DNA from 3 places in the Pseudomonas sp. GW821-FHT01D09 genome. Region 3 is predicted to be linked to each of the others. Evidence: riboswitches for the same ligand, from Rfam matches in the RefSeq annotation. Region 3 holds a riboswitch; each other region holds the start of a gene.
The links. A riboswitch is a leader RNA that binds a small molecule or an ion and turns the genes downstream of it on or off. The one in region 3 is predicted to bind cobalamin.

Region 1: another riboswitch for cobalamin. It lies ahead of AC07W7_RS01940 (CbtB domain-containing protein); the one in region 3 lies ahead of AC07W7_RS27000 (TonB-dependent receptor plug domain-containing protein).
Region 2: another riboswitch for cobalamin. It lies ahead of cobO (cob(I)yrinic acid a,c-diamide adenosyltransferase); the one in region 3 lies ahead of AC07W7_RS27000 (TonB-dependent receptor plug domain-containing protein).

The regions. Positions count from the first base shown of each region.
Region 1 covers NZ_JBWKWY010000001.1:399,787-405,646, reverse strand. Annotated here, with positions in the region: gene cobW (cobalamin biosynthesis protein CobW) at 1-107, opposite strand, end outside; cobalamin riboswitch at 201-400, opposite strand; gene AC07W7_RS01945 (hypothetical protein) at 601-1,068, shown strand; cobalamin riboswitch at 1,200-1,405, shown strand; gene AC07W7_RS01940 (CbtB domain-containing protein) at 1,502-1,690, shown strand; gene AC07W7_RS01935 (CbtA family protein) at 1,702-2,403, shown strand; gene AC07W7_RS01930 (cobalamin biosynthesis protein) at 2,400-2,792, shown strand; gene cobM (precorrin-4 C(11)-methyltransferase) at 2,862-3,608, shown strand; gene nfuA (Fe-S biogenesis protein NfuA) at 3,812-4,396, opposite strand; gene AC07W7_RS01915 (fatty acid cis/trans isomerase) at 4,483-5,860, opposite strand, start outside.
Region 2 covers NZ_JBWKWY010000004.1:250,549-256,408, forward strand. Annotated here, with positions in the region: gene AC07W7_RS06980 (AI-2E family transporter) at 1-480, shown strand, start outside; gene hda (DnaA regulatory inactivator Hda) at 696-1,400, shown strand; gene AC07W7_RS06990 (C40 family peptidase) at 1,614-2,243, shown strand; gene AC07W7_RS06995 (C40 family peptidase) at 2,388-2,927, shown strand; partial or broken gene AC07W7_RS07000 (sorbosone dehydrogenase family protein) at 3,064-3,393, opposite strand; cobalamin riboswitch at 3,509-3,756, shown strand; gene cobO (cob(I)yrinic acid a,c-diamide adenosyltransferase) at 3,836-4,447, shown strand; gene AC07W7_RS07010 (cobyrinic acid a,c-diamide synthase CobB) at 4,444-5,808, shown strand; gene bluB (5,6-dimethylbenzimidazole synthase) at 5,805-5,860, shown strand, end outside.
Region 3 covers NZ_JBWKWY010000063.1:1,519-7,378, forward strand. Annotated here, with positions in the region: gene AC07W7_RS26985 (hypothetical protein) at 1-420, opposite strand, end outside; gene AC07W7_RS26990 (ATP-binding protein) at 417-1,907, opposite strand; gene AC07W7_RS26995 (histidine phosphatase family protein) at 2,013-2,561, opposite strand; cobalamin riboswitch at 2,661-2,865, shown strand; gene AC07W7_RS27000 (TonB-dependent receptor plug domain-containing protein) at 2,957-4,897, shown strand; gene AC07W7_RS27005 ((2Fe-2S) ferredoxin domain-containing protein) at 4,897-5,256, shown strand; gene AC07W7_RS27010 (ABC transporter substrate-binding protein) at 5,253-5,860, shown strand, end outside.

The DNA of each region.
Region 1 (5,860 bases), on a different contig from region 3:
ATGCGGCGGCCCTGGGCGTTGTCCAGCATATGGCGCAGCAAGGTGGTTTTGCCCGAGCCGAGGAAGCCGGTGACGATAGTAACGGGGAGTTTGGCCAGTGTTTTCATCGGATGCCCTGTGGGGCGGGCATACGGGACGACAGGCCCTGCGACGGCGCGCAGGTGCAGGATTCGTCACCGGATCACCCCGCCCGGTTGAAATGGAAAATCGGTGACGAGGCAGGTCTCCTGGCTTGGGGCTTGCCGGCCTTGCGGCTGGCGCTGGCTGCGCCTTCCCACCGTATTGGCAGTGGCGTGGCAGTCAGATAAACCCTTTACAGTTGCGGGGGCAGCCGCGGCTTGGACCGCGTTCCCTTCTTAGCTTCGACCGGGGCCGAAGAACCTCGAAGGTGCAAGGCTACGCAGTGCGAGAGGACGGGTCAATGTCGGCAAACCCGGATCAAGTATTTACCCCACGGCACTCGGATAAAAAACCTGTATCACTTTGCACACCCCGGCGGGGAACGCGTTTGATGTGGACACCACACAGATATCGATTCATCAATTTGCAGCCCTGTCGACACTACTCAAAGACGTTCATCAATAAATCCGAGGATCTGTCATGACACTTTCAATATTTCCATCCAACAACTTCAACTTGCCGCCGATCACACAGGACCACAACCAAAGGGCGGATGATGCCGGAGATAACGGCCGCACAACGCGGGCAACGCCAAGGGCATCAAGTACAACACGCGATCCCTCGCGCTACACCAACAAGCAACTGATCAAGGAGGTAAAAAAGCACTTTGAGGAGTACGCAGCGGGGGCCGGTGACAAATACGTCAATTTTAACGAATTAAAAGAAGCCGCCGGTCAGCGTCCAAGCACTAGAACCTTTTCTCAGCAAGCATCAGCAGTTGCAACTGAGCTGCTCAAACGCGAGCGCTTGCTTAACCAGTTGGATATAGGGGTCGGGGCTGAAGCTCAAGGACGGGGCTTGAAAGACCAAAGGTTTGACCATGACAACCTTAACTACATGATCAGAGTGTCGTCTGACAAACCCAGAGTCAGGTTTAATGAATCCTAAGGATCAACCTGTTGAAACAAGCACCTACGCTCACCAACCATCGGGATATCTGACGATACCGCGATCAAGCAAACACCTTGAGCCTCGACAAGCGCCCAAGGTGTTTGACGCCCATCCCTCGCACATGCTCTCCTAAGCACCTTGTTTCGGGTGCCCTTGATTGGGTGAAACGGGAAACCGGTGAGCCATAGTCTTATGGCAATTCCGGTGCTGCCCCCGCAACGGTAAGCGAGCGAAGCGTCACAGCCACTGTGCTTTTGGCATGGGAAGGCGATGCTTTCAGGCCCTAGAAGAGCCCCTCGCAAGCCCGGAGACCGGCCCGAACCATCAGATAACAAACCCGCGGTGGGCGGGCGCTGTTCAGAACCCTGCGGGCCCGGCTCGCGGGGTTTTCATGCGCTCGTGTCACCCTGCCACTCGAAAGGGACGTGCCATGTCGATCATCAGCAGCACCTCACACACCGCCAGCACCAACGCCACCTTGAGCCAACGCCTGACTGTCGCCATCGGCGCGTCGATCCTCGGTGCGTGCCTGGTGTATTTCGCCGGGTTCTCCCATATCGAGGCGGTGCACAACGCCGCCCACGATACGCGCCACAGCGCCGCCTTCCCGTGCCATTGAGACCTGCTGCCATGATCAAGCGTATTGCGCAAACCGCAGGGTTCACCGGCCTGCTGGCCGCCCTGTTGCTGACCCTGCTGCAAAGTTTCTGGGTAGCCCCGCTGATTCTGCAGGCGGAAACCTTTGAAAACGCCCCGGTGGTGACCGAGGTGCATGAGCATGCTCCAGGCACTGCGGCCCACAGCCACGACGCCGAAGCCTGGGCGCCGGAAGACGGCTGGCAGCGCCTGCTGTCCACCACCGGCGCTAACCTGGTGGTCGCCGTAGGTTTTGCCCTGATGCTCGCCGGCCTCTACACCCTGCGCGCGCCGACCCGCACTGCCCAGGGCCTGCTCTGGGGCCTGGCCGGCTACGCCACGTTTGTGCTGGCGCCGACCCTGGGCTTGCCGCCTGAGCTGCCCGGCACGGCGGCGGCGGACCTAGCGCAACGACAGGTCTGGTGGATCGGCACGGCAGCGTCCACCGCTGCCGGCATTGCGCTGATTGTGTTTGGCCGCAACTGGCTGCTGAAGATCCTTGGCGTCGCGATCCTGGCCGTACCCCATGTGATTGGCGCGCCACAGCCCGAAGTGCACTCGATGCTCGCCCCGCAAGCTCTGGAAGCGCAGTTCAAGATCGCCTCGCAGCTGACCAACGTTGCGTTCTGGCTGGCGTTGGGCCTGATCAGCGCTTGGTTGTTTCGCCGCAATCGCGACGTTCAATACGCAGCATGATCCTGACGGTCGGCCTGGGTTGTCAGCGTGGCTGTCAGGTTGAGGCTCTGCTGGAACTGTTCGGCAGCGCCCTGGCCGAGGCCGGTATCGACCCCGGCCAGGTAAGCGCCTTGGCCAGTATTGCCCACAAGCGCGATGAACCGGGCATGATCGCCCTGGCCAAGGCCCTGAATCTGCCATTGCAGTGCTTTGATGCACAACAACTGCTCGATTACGAAGGGCGCTTGAGCCACAGGTCGAATGTGGCCTTCGCCCATACAGGGTGCTACGGCATTGCCGAAAGTGCCGCTTTGGCCTTGGCAGAACAGCTAGCCAATGCCCCTGCCCGACTGCTGATCACCCGCAAAAAAGCCGCCAGGGCCACGTTTGCGTTGGCCTGCGCTGGCTAAAGTCCGATAATTGCCCTTCTCGATCATGAGCCGTGCTCATGCTCGCCCGCTTTTGCACAGGATTTTTCCATGACCGTCTTCTTCATCGGCGCCGGCCCCGGCGACCCGGAACTGATCACCGTCAAGGGCCAGCGGCTGATCCGCCATTGCCCGGTGATCCTCTACGCAGGCTCCCTGGTGCCGGCTGCCGTACTCGAAGGGCATCGGGCCGAACAGGTGGTCAACAGCGCCGAACTGAACCTGGAGCAAATCATTGGCTTGATCAAGGTCGCCCATGCAAAAGGCCAGGACGTGGCGCGGGTACATTCCGGCGATCCAAGCCTGTATGGAGCGATTGGCGAGCAAATCCGCCATTTGCGCGCGCTGGGGATCCCCTTCCAGATCATTCCCGGGGTCACGGCGGTGGCCGCTTGTGCCGCGTTGCTGGAAACTGAATTGACCCTGCCGGATATCGCCCAAAGCGTGATCCTGACCCGTTATGCGGACAAAACCACGATGCCCGCCGGTGAGGCATTCGCCAGCCTGGCCAGCCATGGCACCACCATGGCCGTGCACCTGGGGGTCAATCACCTGGAAAAAATCGTCGCCGAACTGCTGCCGCATTATGGTGCCGATTGCCCGATTGCCGTGGTGCACCGGGCGACGTGGCCGGATCAGGATTGGGCCCTGGGAACTTTGGCGGATATTGCCGGGAAAGTGGCAGCCAAGGGGTTCAGGCGTACGGCGCTGATTCTGGTGGGCCGGGTGCTGGCCAGTGACAGCTTCAGCGAATCTTCGCTGTATCGGGCGGGGCATGCCCACCTCTACCGCCCCTGACACTACGCAGGACAACCTGTGGGAGCTGGCTTGCCTGCGATAGCGGTGAAACAGTCGATAGCTAAGTCGCCTGGCACACCGCTATCGCAGGCAAGCCAGCTCCCACAGTTAATTTTTTTGTTAGATAGTTCGTGTAACTCATTAATTTAAATCAATAAAAAACGGCGCTCACGGGGCGCCGTTTTTTGTTTGCAGCGAACACCTTAGTAGTAGGCGTTTTCTTTCTGCGTATGGTCAGTCACGTCACGTACACCCTTGAGCTCGGGAATCCGCTCCAGCAACGTGCGCTCGATCCCTTCGCGAAGGGTCACGTCAGCCTGGCCGCAGCCCTGGCAGCCGCCACCGAACTTAAGCACGGCGATGCCATCGTCCACCACGTCGATCAGGCTGACCTGGCCGCCATGGCTGGCCAGGCCCGGGTTGATCTCGGTCTGCAGGTAGTAGTTGATGCGCTCGTTGACCGGGCTGTCGGCATTGACGTTCGGCACCTTGGCGTTGGGCGCCTTGATGGTCAGTTGGCCGCCCATGCGATCAGTGGCGTAGTCGACCACGGCGTCGTCAAGGAAGGCTTCGCTGAAGGCATCGATGTACGCGGTGAAGCTCTTGAGCCCCAGGGCGGTGTCTTCAGGCTTCTCTTCCCCCGGCTTGCAGTAGGCAATGCACGTCTCGGCGTACTGGGTGCCAGGCTGGGTAATGAAGACGCGGATGCCGATGCCCGGGGTGTTCTGCTTGGACAGCAGATCAGCCAGGTAATCGTGGGCGGCGTCGGTAATGGTTATGGCAGTCATGGGAACTCCTCACAGGCTTGTCGGCAGTTTACGCCAATCGCCTCGGCGGTACAAAGTCCTAGTATTTTTGTCAGGCAAATCCACGGCTACAGGTTCTCGTAGCGGTTCATATCCAGCACACCCTCTTCCACCGGCGTGGTTTCGCGCAGGTACTGCGACAAATCGTGGAAATACACCCAGAACTGCGGGTGACTGCGGCGAATGCCCCAGCGCTCGACAATCCGCTCAAAACGCTTGGCATCCCTGGCCAGCTCCATGTCCTCGACGAACTCAGGCACGTCCTCGGCCGGCACATTGAAGATAAAGTTGGGGTAGCTGCTGAGCACGCCCGGGTAGATGGTCAGGGTATCCAGGCCCGGTTGATAGCGATAAGCCTCGCCCAGCATAAACGCCACGTTACTGTGGGCGCGGTTGCGCAGCAGGCTGTAGACCTCGCGCTGGCCGCTGCGGGTCTGGATACGCAGCATAGTGGCTTCCGGCAATTGTTCGATGACCTTGAGCCCGGCCGCCGGCCTGGAGGTCAGGCGGCTGAGGGTTTGTTCGGCGTCGCGCAGTTGCGGGTCGAGACCGGGACGCGAGCAATAGGCGCTGATGCACCGGTTGATCGGGTCCGGGCTGGCATTCAAGCCGCCATAACGGGCCAGCAGTTGGTTGGCAAAATCGCGTTTGGGGTCCTTATCATCCAGTTTCAGGCCAGTGGGCTTGTCATTGTCGATGGCCTCATAGTCCAGCCACAGCTTGACCTTGCCGCTGTTCTGGTACCAGTCATCGAGGTATCCATCGCGCGAATCCGCCGGCATCAGGCGCAGGAAGTTCTGTTCGGCGCCATTGCGGATCAGGTCGAAATACAGGCGGGTCTGGGCCTGGTGCGAGACATTGCCAAACACGTCAAAGTTGACCGCCAGTTGGTAGTAGGTGCGCTCCAGCAACGGGTAATCGAACAGCCACAAGGTTTGCGGCACCTCGCCAATCAGGCCCTTGCTCACCGAGGCGCTGTCAAAATGGCGGAAGATGCTCAGCAAGGCATTGTCATTGCCGGCCCACAGGCTCGACCAGCCCGGCGGCGGCAGGTCAGCGTAGCTGTCGCGGCGCAGAGCCTCGTATTCATTGCGTTTGTCGCGGTATTTGAGCCACAGGCCGAGCACACTGCCCACATCATCGTTCTGCCCCGGCATCGCCAGCAGCGGCGTAGCCTGGCCGCGATAGCGCGCATCGGTGATGTACAGGTCGTGCTCCGGGTCCTGGAACAGGGTCCAGAAGTTGTCGCGGATCACGTCCGTGGCAATCTGCCCCCGGCACACCGGCCCGCGGATAAAGGTGCGCACGAAGTATTCGGCGTTATCCAGCATGAACTGGTAGCGCGCCTTGGCCGGGATCGCCTCGAAGGTTTCAAACGGGTTGGCCCGGTGGCCAGGACCGTAGCCCGGCAGCGCCATGGCCTGCCAGTCACCGCTGTAGAACAGC
Region 2 (5,860 bases), on a different contig from region 3:
CATGAGGTGCTGGGCGCCTTTGTTCGCGGGCAATTGCTGGTGATGGTGGCGTTGGGGATTATCTATGCCGGCGGGCTAATGGCGATTGGCCTGGAGCTGGGCCTGTTGATCGGCATGATTGCCGGCCTGGCGGCGATTGTGCCGTACATGGGCTTTGTCATCGGGATTGGCGCGGCGCTGGTGGCCGGCCTGTTCCAGTTTGGCGGCGACCTGTACCCGATGCTGGGGATTGTCGCGGTGTTCATGGTCGGTCAGGCCCTGGAAGGCATGGTGCTGACGCCGTTGCTGGTGGGCGACCGCATCGGCCTACATCCGGTGGCCGTGATCTTTGCGATCCTGGCCGGCGGCGAGTTGTTCGGCTTTACCGGGATCCTCCTGGCACTGCCGGTCGCGGCGGTGATCATGGTGCTGGTGCGCCATGTGCATGATGTGTACAAGGATTCGGACGTCTATACGGGCGTCGATGATCCCCAGCCGTAAGGCTCATCACAAACCCGGCTCAAGGCCGGGTTTGTTGCCTATGGGGCTTGGCATTTAGCCATCGCGTCAAACAATCTCCAAAAAATCCAATGAGTTAACGCAAACCTTTGATTTTGCTTGTGGTCTGTTGCATTGTGCGCCCGGCGTCACGGGTATAAACTTTGCAAACTTTTCACAGAGGCCACTAACGGTTCGATTGGAACCGTTCAGTCAGCATGAAACCGATTCAGCTGCCCCTAGGTGTGCGTCTGCGTGACGATGCCACCTTCATCAATTACTACCCAGGCGCCAATGCCGCTGCACTCGGCTATGTCGAGCGGCTCTGCGAAGCCGACGCCGGGTGGACGGAAAGCCTGATCTACCTCTGGGGCAAGGACGGCGTGGGGCGCACCCACCTGTTGCAGGCCGCCTGCCTGCGCTTTGAGCAGTTGGGCGAGCCGGCGGTGTACCTACCGTTGGCCGAGCTGCTGGACCGCGGCATCGGTATCCTCGACAACCTTGAGCAATACGAACTGGTGTGCCTGGATGACCTGCAAGCGGTCGCCGGCCGGGCGGACTGGGAAGAAGCGCTGTTCCATCTGTTCAACCGCTTGCGCGACAGTGGCCGGCGCCTGTTGATTGCCGCCTCCACCTCGCCTCGGGAATTGCCGGTCAAGCTGGCCGACCTCAAGTCGCGGCTGACCCTGGCGCTGATCTTCCAGATGCGCCCCTTGTCCGATGAAGACAAATTGCGGGCCTTGCAGCTGCGCGCTTCGCGCCGTGGCCTGCACCTGACCGATGAGGTCGGGCATTTTATCCTCACCCGTGGCACCCGCAGCATGAGTGCGTTGTTCGACTTGCTCGAACAGCTCGACCAGGCCTCCTTGCAGGCCCAGCGCAAGCTCACCATCCCCTTCCTCAAAGAAACCCTCGGCTGGTAGCCAGCCCTTTGAAACCGGGGCTCCTGGCAAATTCCAGGCGCCAGAAAACCTGCGTTTGGGCCGCTCTGGCCACGCAAAAGGGTCTAAATGGGGATTAAGGGCTTAGATGACATAGGTCAAACAAGAAGTCACATAGATCACGATTGAATTTGCAAATCGATGTGATAGAGGGCATAGTCTCGGCTTCTTTACCTATCAGCCACGGTCGTGCCCATGCTAAATCGCTTCGCACCCCTCGTGCCTCTCGCACTCGTTACCCTGTTGTTTGGTTGCGCCACCCACCCTCAACAAGTGGCAGAGCAGCAAAAACCACAACAACAGCACCAGGCCAAATTCGTTGCAACGCAGTCTTCTTCTGTTTACGAGGAAGAGCTCGCAACCGAGAAGGAACTGGCCGAATTCTCCGATAGCAAGCCTTATCAGCTGCCTTTGCTGGCCGACAGCATTCTTGAGCGCGGCATGTCCCTGATCGGGACCCGCTACCGTTTCGGCGGTACCTCTGAAGCCGGCTTCGACTGCAGTGGTTTTATCGGTTACCTGTTTCGTGAAGAAGCCGGCATGAACCTACCGCGCTCCACCCGCGAAATGATCAACGTGAATGCACCGTTGGTCGCACGAAACAACCTCAAGCCCGGCGATCTGCTTTTCTTCAGTACCAATGGCCGTGGCCGCGTCAGCCACGCCGGTATCTACCTGGGCGATGACCAGTTCATCCACTCCAGCAGCCGCCGCAGCGGCGGGGTGCGGGTCGATAAACTGGGCGACAGCTACTGGAGCAAAACCTTCATCGAAGCCAAGCGCGCCTTGGCGATGGCCCCGACTACCGTTACCGCTCGCAAGTAAAGTTAAAGTGATACTTGAAGTTTGACGCGTAAGCGCTAGAATCCTGAGATATTGTTGCGAACCTGACCGCGCAAGCTTGCTTGCGCGGTCTAGTTTTCAGCGTTCGGCAGTGAAAGCCGCATCCAGATCAGGATTGTTCTGCCCATGTCGACCTCGGCCCGCCTAATGCTTCTTGTTTGCGCCGCACTGCTCAGTGCCTGCGCCAGCCGTCCTGCACCCGCGCCTGTGGCGGCCAAGCCCAAGCCGGTCTTCAACTACGCCACCCAGAATTTTTCGCCTGCTGCCGAAGACGTGCTGTTTCGCGCCCTGGGCTTGGTCGGCACGCCTTACCGCTGGGGCGGCAATACCCCGGACTCCGGGTTTGATTGCAGTGGCCTGATTGGTTTTGTCTACCGCGATGCCGCTGGCATCTCCCTGCCGCGCACCACCCGCGAGCTGATCGTGATGCGGGCCCAGGACGTGCGTGAAGATGCGCTGCAGACCGGCGACCTGTTGTTCTTCGCCACGGGCGGCGGTTCGCAGGTCAGCCATGCCGGCATTTATGTGGGGGAAGGGCGCTTTGTCCATGCCCCGCAAACCGGCGGTACGGTGAAGCTGGATACCTTGTCCAAGGCCTATTGGCAGAATGCCTACCTGAGTGCCAAGCGCGTGTTGCCGGCCGAGCACCTGGCGCGTAACCCCTAAGACCTGTACCGATCAAAAATGTGGGAGCGGGCTTGCTCGCGATAGCGGTGTATCAGGTATCAGATGTGCAAACTGACCCACCGCTATCGCGAGCAAGCCCGCTCCCACATTGGTTTTGTGGTGTTGTCGGGTCCGGTTATTGGGCCGAAGACACCCGCCACACCTTATTCCCCACATCGTCGGCCACCAGCAACCCGCCTTGCTGGTCGATCACCACGCCCACCGGCCGGCCCATGGCTTTCTGGTCACCGTTGAGAAACCCGGTCAGCACATCCACCGGTTGCCCCTTCGGCTTGCCGCCCTCGAACGGCACAAAGATCACCTTGTAACCACTGTGTGGCTTGCGATTCCACGAGCCGTGCTGGCCAATAAACGCCCCCTGGGCAAATTGCGCCGGCAGCGTGTTGCCTTCAGCGAAGGTCAGGCCCAGCGATGCGGTGTGCGGCCCCACGGTATAGTCCGGCGCATCGGGCCTTGTGCATGTTTTTATCCTCAAAGCCTGTAGCCATAGAGGCCTGGCGCGTGGCGATGGTTCAAGTGTATGGCCGGCTTTAATTGACGCTGTACCCCCAACCCACTAACCTTCGCCGCTTGTTTCAGGTGCTCTGTGACGTACGCGTCGACCGAGTGAAACAGGGAAGCCGGTGAGTGCGCGCACTTTTCTACAGTGCGGCCACGATCCCGGCGCTGCCCCCGCAACGGTAAATGAGTCAAGACGCTGCTTTTGCCACTGTATCGCCCGCGATATGGGAAGGTGCATCGTCGGTTTGCCCTGGTCAACAGGGCACCCCTCATGAGCCCGGAGACCGGCCTGATCCATCCAACAGCATCACGGTGGGCGATGCTTGGCTTCATGTTGTTGTCTTTTCCTGCCCGCCGTTTTTGTCCAGCCCCAACGGAGAGCTGCCATGACTGATTCCCCTGATCGTGACGAACGCCACCTGGCGCGCATGCTGCGCAAAAAAGCGGTGATTGACGAGCGCATTGCCAATTCACCGAATGAGTGCGGTTTGCTGCTGGTATTGACCGGCAATGGCAAAGGCAAGAGTAGCTCGGCATTTGGCATGCTGGCCCGGGCCATGGGGCACGGTATGCAATGCGGCGTCGTGCAATTTATCAAGGGCCGTAACAGCACCGGTGAGGAGCTGTTCTTCCGGCGCTTCCCCGAGCAGGTACGCTTTCATGTGATGGGCGAGGGCTTCACCTGGGAAACCCAGGACCGCCAGCGCGATATCGCCGCCGCCGAAGCGGCCTGGCAAGTCTCCCGGGAAATGTTGCAGGACCCGTCCATCGGCCTGGTGGTGCTCGATGAGCTGAACATCGCGCTCAAGCACGGCTATCTTGACCTGGACCAGGTGCTTGGCGACCTGCAAGCCCGCCCACCGATGCAGCACGTGCTGGTCACCGGGCGTGGCGCCAAGCCGGAGCTGATGGAAATGGCCGACACCGTCACCGAAATGGGCATGCTCAAGCACGCGTTCCAGGCCGGTATCAAGGCACAGAAAGGCATCGAACTTTGAACCCGCCGCGCCATTGCCCTGCCGTGCTGATCGCCGCGCCGGCGTCGGGCCAGGGCAAGACCACCGTCACCGCCGCCCTGGCCCGCTTGCACCGCAACCTGGGGCGCAAGGTCCGGGTGTTCAAGTGCGGCCCGGACTTTCTCGACCCGATGATCCATGAGCGCGCCAGTGGCGCGCCGGTCTATCAATTGGACATGTGGATGGTCGGCGAGCAGGAAAGTCGCCGCCTGTTGTGGGAAGCCGCGGGGGAGGCGGACCTGATCCTGATCGAGGGCGTGATGGGCCTGTTCGACGGCACCCCCTCCAGCGCCGATCTGGCCCGCCATTTTGGCGTGCCCGTGCTGGCGGTGATCGACGGCACCGCCATGGCCCAGACCTTCGGCGCCCTGGCGCTGGGGCTGGCGCGTTACCAGGCGGACCTGCCGTTCGCCGGGGTCCTGGCCAACCGCGTCGGCACCGTGCGCCATGCGCAGTTGCTCGAAGGCAGCCTGACCGAAGGCCTGCGCTGGTACGGCGCACTGTCCCGGGAAACCGGCATTGAGTTACCCAGCCGCCACCTGGGCCTGGTGCAGGCCAGCGAGTTGAATGACCTGGACCTGCGCCTGGATGCCGCCGCTGCCGCCCTGGCCAGCAGTTGCGAGGTAGCGCTGCCACCGTCGGTGGCATTCGCCGCGCCCGAGGTAATCGAGGCCCAGTCCTTGCTGGCCGGGGTGCGGATTGCCGTGGCCCGTGACGAAGCCTTTGCCTTCACCTACGGCGCCAGCCTCGACTTGCTGCGGGCGATGGGCGCGCAGTTGCACTTCTTCTCGCCGATCCATGACCGCGTGTTGCCCGATGCCCACAGCCTTTATCTGCCCGGGGGTTACCCGGAGCTGCATCACCAGGCGCTGTCGCAAAACACCGCGATGCTGCAGGCGATCCGCGCCCATCACGCCGCTGGCAAACCGTTGCTGGCCGAATGCGGTGGCATGCTCTACCTGCTCGACTCCTTGACCGATGTCGAGGGCTCCCGCGCCGAACTGCTGGGCCTGCTGCAAGGCGATGCGGTCATGCAGAAACGCCTGGCGGCCCTGGCCCTGCAAACGGTCGAGCTGCCAGAAGGCGTGCTGCGCGGCCATACCTATCATCACTCCCTGACCAGCACGCAGTGGCAGCCGATTGCCCGTGGCCTGAGCCCCAATGGCGGGCGCGGCGCCGAGGCGGTGTATCGCCAGGGGCGGATGACGGCCTCCTATGTGCACTTTTATTTCCCATCGAACCCGGCTGCGGTGGCCGCGTTGTTTGCGCCAGACCGGCAAGCCGTTATCGCAGACCACCACGGTGCAAATGTGGGAGCGGGCTTGCCCGCGATAGGGCCATGACCGACCACGCCTACCCCCAGGCCGAGCGCGACGCGATCTACCGCGCCATCGC
Region 3 (5,860 bases):
ATCACCCTCCCTCACATCAATTGCCGCCATATGGCAATACGGACATATTACATAGCCAACAGTAGAGCACAGTGCGTACGCACACCAATCAACCGGCGGAAAAACCGCGGGCTTGGCACTGAAACTCTTATAGTTTAGATATTTCTCCAGGAGTTGGCGCACAGTCGTTCGATCGACCTTCGACTTGAACCTTTTGCGAAAGTCTTCAGCAATGGCGCGCAAATTTCCGGCCAACTCCCGACATATTTGGTTTTTATACTGAGCCATGAAATCAGCCAATCGATATTGCACCATCACCCCAGCCTGGCAAGGCCCCTGGAATTGATGCAAGTCGATCAACATCTGATCAACTTTTTCCGCGACAAATGCTCGATGGCGTGTACGCGCTTTATGCCACATATCAGACACATTAATGATCATGGCTTCTGACTATCCTTGCGTACACGCAGCAACGCATTTTTGATACCAACGTCACCAATGCTACTGAGTAATAATTCGTCCTGCGGAGAAAGGACTTTATCTGTTATTCGAGCATGCAATTGATTGATTTTCTTTGCAGCAAACTCACCTAACGCAACCGAATCGAATGCTTTGAAAATGATGTCCTCCAACGGCGTAGCGAAGGTCGCGCCCAACCCTTGCTCCTTGTCCAGATTGGTGACCATGCACGTCGGAAAATCACCCGTTATTACCGGAGAATGAGTGGCGACCACCAACTGTAATATTTCTACACCATACTCTTCCTTAGCCGCCGCCATAAATTTATTCAACAAATATATGTAACGACGCTGCCAAGCCAAATGCAAGTAGGCATCACCCTCGTCAATCAGTACGAGCACATGATCCAAGCGCTTCTCACGCATCCTTTCAAACGCTTTGCGCAACAATGAAAACTGATCGACTAACGCCCTCACCCCCGAACTCTGCTCCCCCCAAAGAATCTCGACTGCAGCATTAGAGGCGAGCAACTGCGCAGCGTGTGCGGACGAATCAATGGTGAACGTATATCCTCGATTTTTTCTTTGAAGCTGCTTCCCTCCGGCTTTAAGCAAACCAACGGTAGACTCAAAGTTTTTGAGCATATCCTTCATAATCAGATGGTCGCGTCGGTCCTGCACATAAATAGCAATATTGTTGATCCGCAAAAAAGCCCGAGCAAAACGTAGCTTATTCGACTGCTTTTCTACCGCTTTCTCCAAAACCGCCAACATTGCAAACCTACCCTTGCCTGTGGGCAGATAACTCAATATGGCATTTTCGATCTTTGACAAGACTGTTGCCAAACGCTTGTCAAATAAACTTTGAGGATGGCCACGTTCATAATATGGTGATTTGAATTCCTCCTCGCTCATCACCAGCTTTCGATAATCCCCTACCAACTCTTCGAGCAACGTCGAATTTAAATGTCCCGTTTTCGAGCGCACCAGAGAAAGCAGTGCGGGTGCAAGTATATCTTTGCATAAAGTTGAGCTATAGCTGATTTCTGCACGCAAACTTGAACTCAGGCCCAGGTCCTCGGCCACCGAATAGAACTGCTCAAGCTGATCCAGGCTTGCATTTTTTTCAAATCGAGGCGATGCATCGATAAATCTATTTCTGAGTGGGATTCTTCTTCGATACGGCAAAGGAGAAAAATAGATCACCCCCACTTTTCTCAACTCGGCGGCCGACAATTTGCCGATGCTTTCTTCGTATTGTCCAAACACTGATCGTTGGGGCAATGCACGCATCGAGGAAATCGACGCCGCCATATCGCTTAGTAATGACGTTTTGCCGGAACCGTTATTACCCAGGACCAAACGGACCGTGTCCACATCAAAAAAGCCCTGCCACTTCAAGCTTTCTTGGTTTTCAAACTCAAAGGTGTGCTTGCCGGTTTCCACCGCAATCAGCTTGCTTGCCCTCATAAACGTCCTTGCTCAATCTGCAAAATTTATACGCATTCGATAGGTGCGCGCCGAGACAGCGCCGTATATAAGCGCAAATGATTGCATTTTGCCACTTCATCCGTTCTAGCGGTGGCTGTCCAGGCGCAGGCGCCAGACACTGTTGAAACGCAGCTCAGTAGAAGACAGCGGCTCCACATCGATCAGGTAAAACATACCCATCGGGCATTGCATGGCATTCAGGAGGGCCGCGCGAATCACTGATGGATGTGTCACCGCCACCACATGGCCGGGCTGGTCTTGCAGGGCCTGCATCCACAAGCGTACCCGCACGCAGAGTTGCGCCACCGACTCACCGCCATGGGGAGCGCTGGCGCTGTCTGTGAGCCAGCTTGCCATCTCATCGTCGGTGATGATGCTGACGTCCTGGCCATGCCAACGGCCCACATCCATATCACGCAAGCCGTCATCGACCTTGGCTTGCTCGCCAAACAACATCGCCGTTTGCCGGGTCCGCCGTTCAGGCCCACATAGCAAGCGTGGCGCTTTCTTAAAGCGCCCGGCCAGCATCAAGGGGGTAGGCGGTATTTCCAGGGCTTCGTCGAGGGGGAATTGCCCGCGTTTCTGCGCCCGGGTCGAGCCATGGCAAATCAGCGTCAGGCGGGTGCTCTGCATGGACCTGGATCTCGGGTGAGCCGGTGAAGAACACATCTTACAACGATCGGATCTGCCAGCAGTGCATCGCAATGTTGACCAACGGTTGTGGGAATGTTCAGATGCCGGCCTGTTTCAGGTGCCGCATGCCGCCGTGCATGAGGTGAAACGGGAAACCGGTACGCTCGTTCGAGCAAGTCCGGTGCTGCCCCCGCAACGGTATTCGCGTGACCCCTTCGTTACACCACTGTGGCCAGAACGCCATGGGAAGGTGAAGGGTTCGATACGCGAGAGCCCGGAGACCGGCCTGGAATTTCTGTTTGGCATAATCCTGCGGTGGGCGGGCATGGGCCGGTGTCGGTGTGTGCCCGGTGCCTTCTCCTGCGTGCTTCTGCGAAGATACTTTCGAGAAGACTATGATTTTCCAACGTTCCTCTACCTCTGGCCCGACCCTGCTCCTGGGGTGCCTGTTCAGCCCGCTGCTGCTCGCCGATGACGCGGCCCTGGTGCTCCATCCGCAGACCGTTTCGGCGCCGTCGGTGGAATCCACCACCGTGGCCGAGATGGCCCAATACGGCAGCAAAGTGGCGATTGTCACCCGCGAACAGATTGAACGCGCCGGCCCCAGCGCCGATATCACGCGGGCGATGCAGATGTTTATCCCCGGTTTCTATGTCGCGCCCAAAAACGGCCCGTTCGACTACGGCACCTACTCCCTGCTGGGCGGGCGCAATGACGACACCCTGATCCTGCTCGACGGCGTACGCCTGAACAACCGCCTGTACGGTGGCCTGTACCTGGACACCCTGCCGGCCAACGCCGTGGAGCGCATCGAAGTGCTCAAGGGTGGCCAGAGCCTGTTGTTCGGGACCCAGGCGGTGGCGGGCGTAATCAATATCGTCACGCGCAGCCCGCAGACCCGCGAGGTGTCCGGCGAAACCAACCTGGGCGTCGATACCTTTGGCGGCACCACCGGCGATGCCCGGGCCGAGCGGGTTTTCACTAACGGCCTGGGCGACCTGGGCCTGCTGGCCTATGTCAGCCATAACGTGTCCGAGGGCTACCAGCCGTTTCGCAACCGCGACATGAGCCATGTCAGCGACAAGAAACGTTCCTACGAAGTCACCACCCTCGGCGCCAAGGCCATCCAGTCTATTGGCGATGACTCGCGCCTGGAGCTGTTCTACCAGTACTCCGACGCCAACCTGGACTTCGCCGGCGCCACCAACAACCGCAAGACCACCAACGACCGCGTGCAACAGATCGCCACGGCGACCTTCGAGCAACGCCTCAACGAGCGGCTGAGTTACTTCGTCAAGGGCCATATCAACGATTGGGATACGCGCTATTCACGGGTCAACAACACCGCCGACGGCGGCACCCTGGTACGCAACCACAATGACTACTGGGGTTTTACCGACTGGGGCGTGCAGGCCGAAGGCAAGGCTGAGCTTGAAGGCGGGCATGTGCTGGTGTTCGGCTCCGACAACCAGTGGTTCAAGGGCCAGGACGATGTGCTGGTCATCGACAACAACCAGGCCGAGGCCCACGCCCTGTACAGCCAACTGCGCCCGCAGATCGACGCCCTGCCCGACTGGCACCCGAGTATCGGCGTGCGCCACGAAACCATGAGCGGCGGCGACAGTGCCACGGTCGGCATGCTCACCTCGCTCTATGACCTCAACGCCAACTGGGCCCTGCGCGGCCAGTACGGCACCGCCTACAAGCTGCCGAATGCCGAGCAACTGTTTGTCAATGAGCCCGGCGACGAACTCGGCAACCGCAACCTCAAGCCGGAAAAAAGCCGCAACGCCGAGCTGGGCCTGGACTACAAGGGCCTGCTGGCCGACCGTGAGTTCAGTGCCAGCCTGACCCTGTTCAAGCGCACGATCACCGACCTGATCACCCTCGACGATATCCAGTGGGTCAACGGCCAGGGGCAGATCCAGATGCGCGGCTTCGAGGCCGACGCCAAGTGGGCGCTCAACGACCAGTGGAGCCTGCAGGCGGACATGACCCGCAACCTGACCGAGTCGCGCGCCGGCGTCACGATCAATGATGTGCCCAGTTTCTTCGCCCGTTCGCGGGTGGGTTTCGAGTCGCAGAACCGCCTGTGGGGCGCCGGCGCGGCCATCCGTTATATCCACGATGTGACCAGCTCGAAACGCATCGAGTACGGTCACTACTCGGTCGTAGACGCCGACGCCTACCGCTACCTCGACCACGCCCATCAACACCGCGTGAGCCTGCTGGTAGAAAACCTGTTCGACCGCGACTACGTCACCAGCCGCTCCAGCAATGTCGACAACCTGGGCCGCCCCTTCACCTCTGAGGTGCGTTACACGTATCGCTTCTGATGACTGAAATCACACACATCGACGGGGTGGACAGCCACCCCGACTGGTCCCGGATCCCCGAGCATGCCCGCCATGTGCTGCTGTGCACCGGCCCGCGCTGCACCCAGCGTGGCGCCTTGCAACTGTGGAAAACCCTGCGCCGACGCCTGCTGGAACACCAACACATCGAAGTACCCGGCGGTGTGCTGCTGACGCGCACCCATTGCCAGTTCCCCTGCAACCTGGGGCCGGTGCTCACAGTGTACCCGGAGCGCTGCTGGTATGGCGTGCGCAGCAAGGCCGATGCCGTGCGCCTGGTGGATGTGCACCTGGTGGGCGGCGACGTGGTCGAAGCACTGCTGATCCGGGAGCACCCATGAAGCGCCTGGCAGGCTTGGCCATGGCCCTACTGTGCAGTGCCTCGGCCCTGGCGGACGGCTATCGCAATTGCCAGCAGGATTGGCACCTGCCTACTGCGCCGCCGTCGCGCATCGTCGCCCTGAACCAGCACGCCGCCGACATGCTGCTGGCCCTGGGAGCCGGCCCGGCGCTGGTGGGCGTGGCGTACCTGGATGACAACGGCACCGCACACCAGCAGGGCCAGTATCAAGGCGTGCCGGTGATTGCCCCGCGCTACCCGGCCAGCGAGGTGTTGTATGGGCAAAAGCCGGACCTGGTGGTGGGCGGCTTTGCCACGGCCTTTGGCAATGGCATCACCTCGCGCACCGGGCTGGCCGGCAACGGTGTAGCCTCGTACCTGTTGGAGTCGGCGTGTGCCGGGCACTCCCTGGATTACTTCGGGCATATTCGCAATGACCTGCTGACCCTGGGCAACCTGCTGCATCAACCACAGCGGGCCCGCGACTTGATTGAGGCCCTGGACGCCGACCTGGCCAGCGCCCAGGCACTGGCCAAGCCGGCCAAGCCCTTGTCGGTGTTTTACCTCGACAGTGAAGTCAATGGCCTGGACAGCGAAGGACAACA